DNA from 2 places in the Zhenhengia sp. genome. Region 1 is predicted to be linked to the other one. Evidence: riboswitches for the same ligand, from Rfam matches in the RefSeq annotation. Region 1 holds a riboswitch; the other holds the start of a gene.
What was found. A riboswitch is a leader RNA that binds a small molecule or an ion and turns the genes downstream of it on or off. The one in region 1 is predicted to bind preQ1.
Positions count from the first base shown of each region.

Region 2: linked by a shared signal. The riboswitch ahead of ACLTBU_RS14190 (ECF transporter S component) and the one ahead of ACLTBU_RS05395 (nucleoside hydrolase) in region 1 are both predicted to bind preQ1.

Region 1 is NZ_JBKVCH010000003.1:281,812-286,247, reverse strand. Features, by position in the region: gene ACLTBU_RS05400 (SNF2-related protein) at 275-2,371, shown strand; PreQ1 riboswitch class I at 2,441-2,484, shown strand; gene ACLTBU_RS05395 (nucleoside hydrolase) at 2,583-3,551, shown strand; gene ACLTBU_RS05390 (radical SAM protein) at 3,553-4,242, shown strand; gene ACLTBU_RS05385 (dicarboxylate/amino acid:cation symporter) at 4,431-4,436, opposite strand, start outside.
Region 2 is NZ_JBKVCH010000014.1:73,147-77,582, reverse strand. Features, by position in the region: partial or broken gene nhaA (Na+/H+ antiporter NhaA) at 1-753, opposite strand, end outside; partial or broken gene ACLTBU_RS14200 (DUF2089-like zinc ribbon domain-containing protein) at 1,296-1,433, shown strand; gene ACLTBU_RS14195 (hypothetical protein) at 1,555-1,704, shown strand; PreQ1 riboswitch class I at 1,833-1,877, shown strand; gene ACLTBU_RS14190 (ECF transporter S component) at 1,975-2,553, shown strand; gene ACLTBU_RS14185 (DUF3298 domain-containing protein) at 2,652-3,452, shown strand; gene ACLTBU_RS14180 (multicopper oxidase domain-containing protein) at 3,672-4,436, opposite strand, start outside.

The DNA.
Region 1 (4,436 bases):
TTAGTTAGCGATAGTAGAGATAACAAAATACATAACAAAGTCTAATAATGTTCTTTTTTTCATATAGATTTCCCTTTCTATTAGTGTTTTTAATCAAGTCCCCTTAGGGGAGATTTACCATTATAGCACTTTAAAAGTATAAAGCTAGTGGAAATTTGTAGTAATTTCAAAAGGCTTGTTATATAATTGAAGAGAATTTAATGTATAAAATCCTCAAACTAGCTAAAGAATAGTTGTTTGAGGATTTTATATGTTCCGGAAAGAGGTGAAACATATGGATTTAAAAAGAATACCAGAGCTTTTAAAATTAAATACAGATCGCCAGAAGTTTGTAAGTGGGCAGGCACTCTTTAAAAATGGACAAGTCTTTGGGGAGTATGCTAGAGTAGAGACTGTTACGGCTACATTCTATGCTAATGTCAAAGATGAATACCATCATCAACATTATACATGTATGGCTAATATTAATGGGCTTAAGGGTACCATTGATGCAAGCTGTGACTGTCAAAGCTATGTAAGTGTTACAAGTAATTTGGCCCTTTGCCCTCATGTAGTGGCAACAGTGCTTAAAGGTCTTGATAGTTTGAAACATCAAGCTGAAGAAGGTGTTTCGAATGAAGGTGTTATTTATAGCCCAGAGGTAACAGTAAGTATGTCACCAGGACGTAATGGCTATATGAAAATGGAATTTGATATTGAGGGAATAGAACGAAGTGAGTACCGTAAAATTTACAATGCCTATAAAGAAAAGAAAAAACTGTACCGTTTTCAAGATGGAAGCTGCTTAGACTTAGCAGATGATAAATTACAGTCTACTTTTAAGCTTATTGATTTATTAGGACTCTTCAATGACTTTGAAGATTTACGTATACCTAATGAAAAAGCTTTATACTTAGAAAGTTATATAAATGAACATATGGATTTTCTTGAAGGGCAAAGATTTGTAGCTAATGTGGTGGCTAAGCTTAAAGGAAAACAAAAAATAGAAGATACATTGCCAGAAACCTTACAAGCTACATTAAGAGATTATCAAGTAAAAGGCTTCGAATTTTTAAATAGTTTGGCAGCCTATAACTTTGGCGGCGTATTAGCAGATGAAATGGGACTTGGAAAAACGCTTCAAATCATTACCTTCTTATTAGCAAGAAAGGGACAGAAAAGCTTAGTTATTACACCAACGGCTCTTCTTTATAACTGGAAGAAGGAAATAGAAAAATTTGCACCAGCACTTAAAGTTGCTATTGTACATGGTATCAAGGAAAGAAGCCAGCTTATTAATAAATACAAAGAGTATGATGTACTCCTTACTACTTATACTACTTTTAAAAATGATGCATCCTTCTATGCAGGAAAGGTTTTTGATTATTGTGTAATTGATGAAGCGCAAACCATTAAAAATCCAGATGCAACCCTCACAAAAGTGATTAAAAGTATTAAGGCTAACGTAAAATTTGCATTAACAGGTACACCTATTGAAAATAACCTTTTAGAGCTCTGGTCTATCTTTGACTTTGTTATGCCAGATTATCTTTATACACGAGCTAAATTCCAGAAGATTTTCATGTCTGGTGAAGACCAGTATGGGGAACTGAAACAAATGATTCAGCCTTTTATGTTAAGAAGAAGTAAAAAGGAAGTTGCTAAAGAATTACCAGATAAAATTGAGCAAGTATATTATGTACCTTTAGAAAAGGAGCATGAGCGTGTTTACCGTTCCTATACGCAGCTGGCCAAAAGAAAAATGGAAGAGGATGAAAGTACAGGGTTTATGGCCTTTTCCTATTTGACTAAGCTTAGACAGCTAGCACTAGCACCAGAGTGGCTTGTGAAAAACTATGAAGGCCAAAATTCTAAGTTAGAAGTCCTGGTCAATCTTATTAAAGAGTCAAAAGGTAGGAAGATACTTGTCTTTTCACAGTTTACTAAAGTACTAGGCGGGATAGCTGATAGACTTGAACAAGAAGATATTGTTTACAGTTATTTAGATGGAAGTACGCCTGCAGCAAAACGTATGCATCTGGTTGAGGATTTTAATCAGGATGAAAGTAAACAGGTCTTTCTCATTTCTTTAAAAGCAGGTGGAACTGGGCTTAACCTTACAAGTGCAAGTATAGTTGTACACTTTGACCCATGGTGGAATCCAGCTGTAGAGAATCAGGCTACAGATAGGGCCCATCGTATCGGGCAAGAGCAAGTGGTAAATGTTGTTAAGCTTATTGCTAAAGGAACGGTAGAAGAAAGAGTGTTGCAACTGCAAGAAAGTAAAAAAGAATTAATTGATGCAATCATGACAGATGGACTAAATAATGGTAATATCTTTAAACATTTATCAAAAGAAGAGATGATAGAGCTGTTTATGGAGCGCATTTAACCTAAGTAAGCTTGAAAAAGAAAACTAATAATGCTAGTATATGTCTTGTTGAAACCTAAACTTATAAGGTTAGGACTGGTTCGGGAACTCCCAGTATAAAAAACTAAGGGCATGTATAGTGACAGTATATAGTCGTATCCTTAGATACGACTTTTTTAGGTTGAAAAGTCGTATAGTTCTCCTTAAAACCACTATTAAGGAGGAAAGAGATATGGAAAAAAGAAAAGTAATTATTGACTGTGACCCAGGTATAGATGATGCACTTGCCATTATGCTTGCGGTCCATTCACCAGAACTAGAGGTATTAGGTCTTACTGTATGTAGTGGGAATGTACCAGCATATATGGGAGCTAAAAATGCACTCATTGTTCTTAAAAAGTGTGAAGCATTACATATTCCTGTATATGTTGGAGAGACAGATCCACTTGAAAGAGAACTTGTAACGGCGCAAGATACCCATGGCGAGGATGGTCTTGGTGAGAATTTTTATGAAGAGGTAGAAGGTATAAGCTACAGGGATGGCGCTGTAGATTTTATTCTAGACACTTTAAGAACTCATGAAAAAGTTTCTATTATTGCATTGGGGCCACTTACCAATTTAGCAAAAGCCTTAATGAAGGATAAAGAAGTTTTTACGTATTTAGATGAATGTATTTCTATGGGAGGAGCCTTTAGGATACATGGTAACTGCTCACCAGTAGCAGAATTTAACTATTGGGTAGACCCTCATGCAGCGCAGTATGTTTATGAGATGTTAGGTCATAAAATACATATGGTAGGGCTAGATGTTACAAGAAAAATTGTACTCACACCTAACATTATAGAATTTATTAACAGGTTAGATCAAAATAAGGCTAAGTTTATAACAGAAATAACACGTTTTTATATAGATTTTCATTGGATGCAGGAAGGCATTATTGGATGTGTGATTAATGACCCGCTTGCTGTAGCCTATTTTATAGATAGAAGCTTATGCGATGGATTTGATTCCTATGTACAGGTAGCTACTGATGGCATTGCTATAGGCCAAACATTGGTAGATGTAGCAAGTTTTTATAGGAAAGAACGCAATGCCAAAATTCTTACTTCGGTAGATGAAAAACGCTTTATGGATTTCTTCTTAAAACGCATCTTTAGAGGTTATGAAGAAGTTATTGAGCATACGGAGGGGGTATACTAGAGTGGATAGATATAGTGAAGTCACTAATAAAAATATAAGAGAGATTGTACTGTTAAAGGGATCTCCTTGTGTGTGGGGAAAATGTAGCTTCTGTGACTATATATTAGATAATGGTACTCATGAAGAGGAAATGAACGCACTAAACTTTGAAGTATTAGGGCAGATTACAGGTAAATATAAAGCACTTGAAGTTATTAATTCAGGAAGCTGTTTTGAACTGCCACAGGCTACATTAGAAAGAATTAAAGCTATTATTAAGGAAAAGGGCATTGAAAAGCTTTTCTTAGAGAGTCATTGGGCGTATAGAAACAGAATTCAAGAAATGAGAGATTTCTTTGGTATTCCTATTACTTTTAAAATTGGTGTAGAGACTTTTGATGAGGATTTTAGAAATGGGTATCTTAATAAAAGTGCTCATTTTAAATCTATAGATGAGCTGAAAAAGTATTTTGATTCACCGTGTATGATGGTGGGTATCAAAGGGCAAACAAAAGCAATGATAGATAGGGATATGGAGCTTGTTCTTAAGCATTTTGACCATGCTACCATTAATGTTTTTATAGATAATACAACGACAGTGAAAAGAGATGAAGAGCTTGTACAGTGGTTTATACAAAAATATAAGTTTTTAGATGAAAATCCTAAAATAGAAGTCCTCTATAATAATACAGATTTTGGAGTAGGTGACTAGATTTTAAAGAATTGCCTAATTCTTAATTAAAAATCAGTTGTAATATAAGTACGTATAGTGATGAATACTTTTAAAATAATGTAACGATGATACTAGTAAAGGAAGCTGAAGAAGTACTGACAGCTTTAAATCCAGAAGCTTAATAGAAATGAAAAGAGCGTATTGCATTCATGGCAATACGCTCTTTTTTAGTC
Region 2 (4,436 bases), on a different contig from region 1:
ATTTACTAAGGCAAACAGCGGTAGAATTAAAAAGTTGCAAAGTGGGCTTAGGCTGTGTTCTAAATGATGTGCCATAGATTCCTTCTCATCTTTAAAGGTGATAGTTGGAATAGTAAGGGCAAGTAATACACCACTAATGGTAGCATGTACCCCACTTAAGTAGATGAAAAACCACATAATGAGTCCTACGAGCATATAAGGTGCCACTTTATTGACCTTAAAAATTTTATTCATAGCCATAAGTACGCCTACTAATAAGAGTGCAATACTTAAGCTTATAAAGTTAATATCAGAAGAATAGAGAAGGCCGATGACTAAAATAGAAATAAGGTCGTCTACTACAGCTAGAGATAATAAGAAGATTTTAAGGGACGGATTGAATTTTTTTCTAAAGAGCATAAATACCCCAACAGCAAAGGCAATATCTGTAGAAATAGGTACGCCTACACCTTGGATAAAAGGTGTACCAAGGTTAAAAAGGGTGAAAATAAGTGCAGGAATCATAACACCGCCTAAAGCTGCAATGACAGGGAATGAAGCTTTTTTTATGCTACATAAATTTCCATAAAGCATTTCATGTTTAATTTCGAGCCCTACAGATAAGAAGAAGATTGCCATTAGAAAATCGTTAACGAGCATATGTAAATTGAAATTACCTAATAGGTCAACTTCACTTAAAAGATAATGATAAGCTTTACCTAAAGGGCTATTTGCAATAAATAAAGAGATAAGTGTTGCCCCCATAAGAAGTAAGCCTGGGAAACACCTCTGAGTGACTTAATTTTTTTATAGATATAAAGTGTGGTTTATGAGTTAGTGTATGTGCCATGATGATACTCCTTGTTGTGTACATTTACTGTCAGTCCAAAATACTACTCCTGTAAAAAGTTAAAGTCAATAGAAATTAAAATAAAAAATAATTGCAATGAAATCATAAAAAATCTAAAAGAAATAGATAAATAACGTTTAGGAATTAAAGAAAATTTGAAAATACATAAGAGCAAAAAAGTTAAATAGGATAAAGAGATAAGAATATAAAGGGTATATAAAAAGTTTAAAAAAATAAAATATTTAAATTTATGCATAATGAGATTACACCTTGGTCAATAATTTTACCTAGTTTAGGGGAGGGAAAATAAAAATAAAATTAAATTAAATGAATCATAATTCATAAAAAGCGATAGAAAGCCAAAGGGTTCTATTGGTTTTAAGGAAAAAATAATCATGCTATTTTCAAACATAAGAGCGGCTCTCAATAGAAATATAAGAGCTAATAAAAGATAAAGAAATAAAGAATAAAAAGAGAGAAGTCTGTACAGTATTTAAGATGCAATCGTTGTCAGACAGTCATTGAGAATGACTTCAAGTTGTCTAGGTTTGAATATTTATCGGCAGAACAGCTGTATTTTATTGAGACTTTTATTAGGTGTAGGGATAGAAGATTCAGAAGGTAACGGGGTAACCCTTATCGTTTAATCAAGAAGTGACTGTACAAGTTTTTCTATAAAAGGTATAGTATAAAGGTAGAACTTTTATAGAAGGAGTTTAAGCACGATGGAAAATAACAAACAAATCATAGATGAAACAAAAGAAGTACAGCCTATCTCTTATGATGAAGCTTTTCAAAAGTTAGGTGCATTTATCTTAAAATCAAGAAAAGAAGAAGCTCAAAAAGCAGAAGAAAATAAAGAAACAAATAAATAATGCAGAGAATATGCTACCTTTCCATATATATAGGGTATATATGGAAAGGTAGCATAATTATTTTAGTGTTACTATTATAGAATTTTATTGCTAAATACATCATAAAATGATACCATTAACAAAGAAAATAAAAACTGGTTCGAGAACCTCCCAGTATAAAAAACTAAGGTATTTATAGCGTGACACTATAGTCGTATCCTTAGATACGATTTTTTATTGGAAAAAAATCGTATGGTTCTCCTTATATTACATCTTTAAGGAGGAAAAGATATGAAGCAAGACAAAACAAAACAAGAGGTAAGTACGAGAGCACTTACGTTGGTAGCACTAGGTATTACCATGAATATGGTAGGAGGATTTATAGCCTTGCAGTTTAAACTGCCTATTTATTTAGATGCCATAGGTACACTGATGGTTGCTAGCTTACTAGGCCCTAAGTATGCCCTATTAGCAGGTATAGGAAGTAATTTGGTAGGAGGATTTACAACAGATCCTTATGCACTTTATTTTATACCATCACAAATAGCAACAGGATTTATTGCGGGGCTTATGTATGAGAAAGGCATGCTACAAGGCAAAAAGACACCATTGGGTGCTTTAATCATCACTATACCAACCTCATTTATTAGCGCATGTATTGCCGCTTATGTATTTGGAGGTATTACATCCTCAGGATCATCTTATATCGTTCAGATTTTAAAGGTATTAGGTGTGCCCGATGTGATAAGTGTATTTAGTACGCAGGTGTTAACAGATTACATAGATAAGTTAACTGGTGTATTTTTAGTAGCTGCAGTACTTAGAGTATGTCCTAAGTCTTTTAAAGCACGAATTCGCCATATGAGTTAAATAGAGAAAAGAGCTATGACTTCTTAGATTAAGGAGTAATAGCTCTTTTATTTTGTCATAATAAGCTTAAAAGTTAGTTATTCATAAGGAGTGTTAATATGAAAAGATATTTAGTACTGAGTTTAATGCTTGTGATAAGTTTTCATTCAATAACGACTTATGCTAGGCCTTTAAGTCATAGCCAAAAGATAAGCTGTCCATCGGAATGTGCAAAGCAGTCTCAGTTTAAGATTGATATACAGTATAAAGACTTAGATAGCACCATTAAGAATAAAGATGGTGTGGTTATGCTTGTAGTAGAGGGGAATAGCCCGGTAGTCACTATAGAAAATAATAAGAAAGCTACATGTGATATAAATGATTTCTATGAAGGAAAAGAGAAGGCCTTCGAAAAGATGGAGAAACAATATGTCAAAATGGCCAAAAAGGATTATAGTGCACGGACTAAAGAGAGTAAGAAATACTGGGCAGGATATAGTTTAAGCAGGATTTATACTACAGGAAGAGTAGATAATAAGGTCATCAGTTTTATTCAAAATAATAATGAATATACGGGTGGCGCACACCCTAATGCAACAAGATTTGCGCAGAATTTCAATCCTTGTACAGGCATGCGTCTAACATTAAAGGATATTACTAAAGATGAGTGTAAAGCAAGGGAAGTCATTCACGCCTATATATTAAAAGCCGTTCAAAAAGCAGCGTATAAAGATTATTTATCTGAGGATTATGAAGCACATATAAAAGATATTCTGACAGAAGACACTTGGTATTTTTCTGACCAAGGACTTGTTATTATTAGTAATGAGTATATTATTACACCACATGCAGTAGGCATATTGGAATTTACCATTCCTTATAATGAACTTACCTTTATTAAACCATGCTATCTTCCTTAAAGGATAAGTTATACACTAAAAGTGGGGAAGAATGAATGTAACGGTGACTAACTTAAGAAAAAAATATAAGAATTGTGGATAATTTTATATACAAATTATAGAAAAGATAAAATAAACTTAAATTCTAGGAGATAAAAGGGACACTTCATATAGGAGTGTCTCTTTGCAAATACAGTTATTACATTGAATACTTTAATTGCTATTTTATTTTTACACCGTTTAGGATTGATAATTGACTGTGGTAAACATGCCGCCCACAGGAGGTGTCCCGTTATTAGTAACATGATGTGGCATATGGCAGTGGAAAGGCCAAATGCCTTCATTATTGGCTAGAAAACGAATATCCCATGTCTCACCAGAAGCTACAAGTATAGTATTTTTATAAATCTGAGTGTCTCTTGCAATGGGGAAACCATCAGCACCTACCACTCGAAATTGATGACCATGAAGGTGCATAGGATGATGATGCATTTGAATATTGCCAAAGCGTACTCTAACTGTATCACCATATTCTACAGGGAGAGGCTTCGTATCAGGGTAGCATTTGCCATTAATGGTGAAAAAGTTAAATTCAGGTTTTACAAAGGTTAAATCATAAGTACCTTTCGTTAAGTCTCCCCAAGGCAATGCACCGATAGCCCATTCTTGAAGAAGACAGAGATAATCTTTATATTTCTTACGATTTTGCATACGTGGATCTTCTACAATAAGGCCGCCAAGAAGACCAGCATTATCTTGTATAGATACATTGACATGGGAATGATACATATAAGTACCAGGTGGATTATTAATGGTAAAGGTATAATCGAAATATTCTCCAGGCTCAATATAAGGAGAGGGCTCAATAGGAGGAACACCATCCATAATATTAGGGACCTCTAAGCCATGCCAGTGCACACTTGTTCTTTCAGGTAAATGATTAATAACCCTGATACATACTCTGTCTCCTGGGAAAACACGTATAGTAGGTCCTGGCGTAGAACC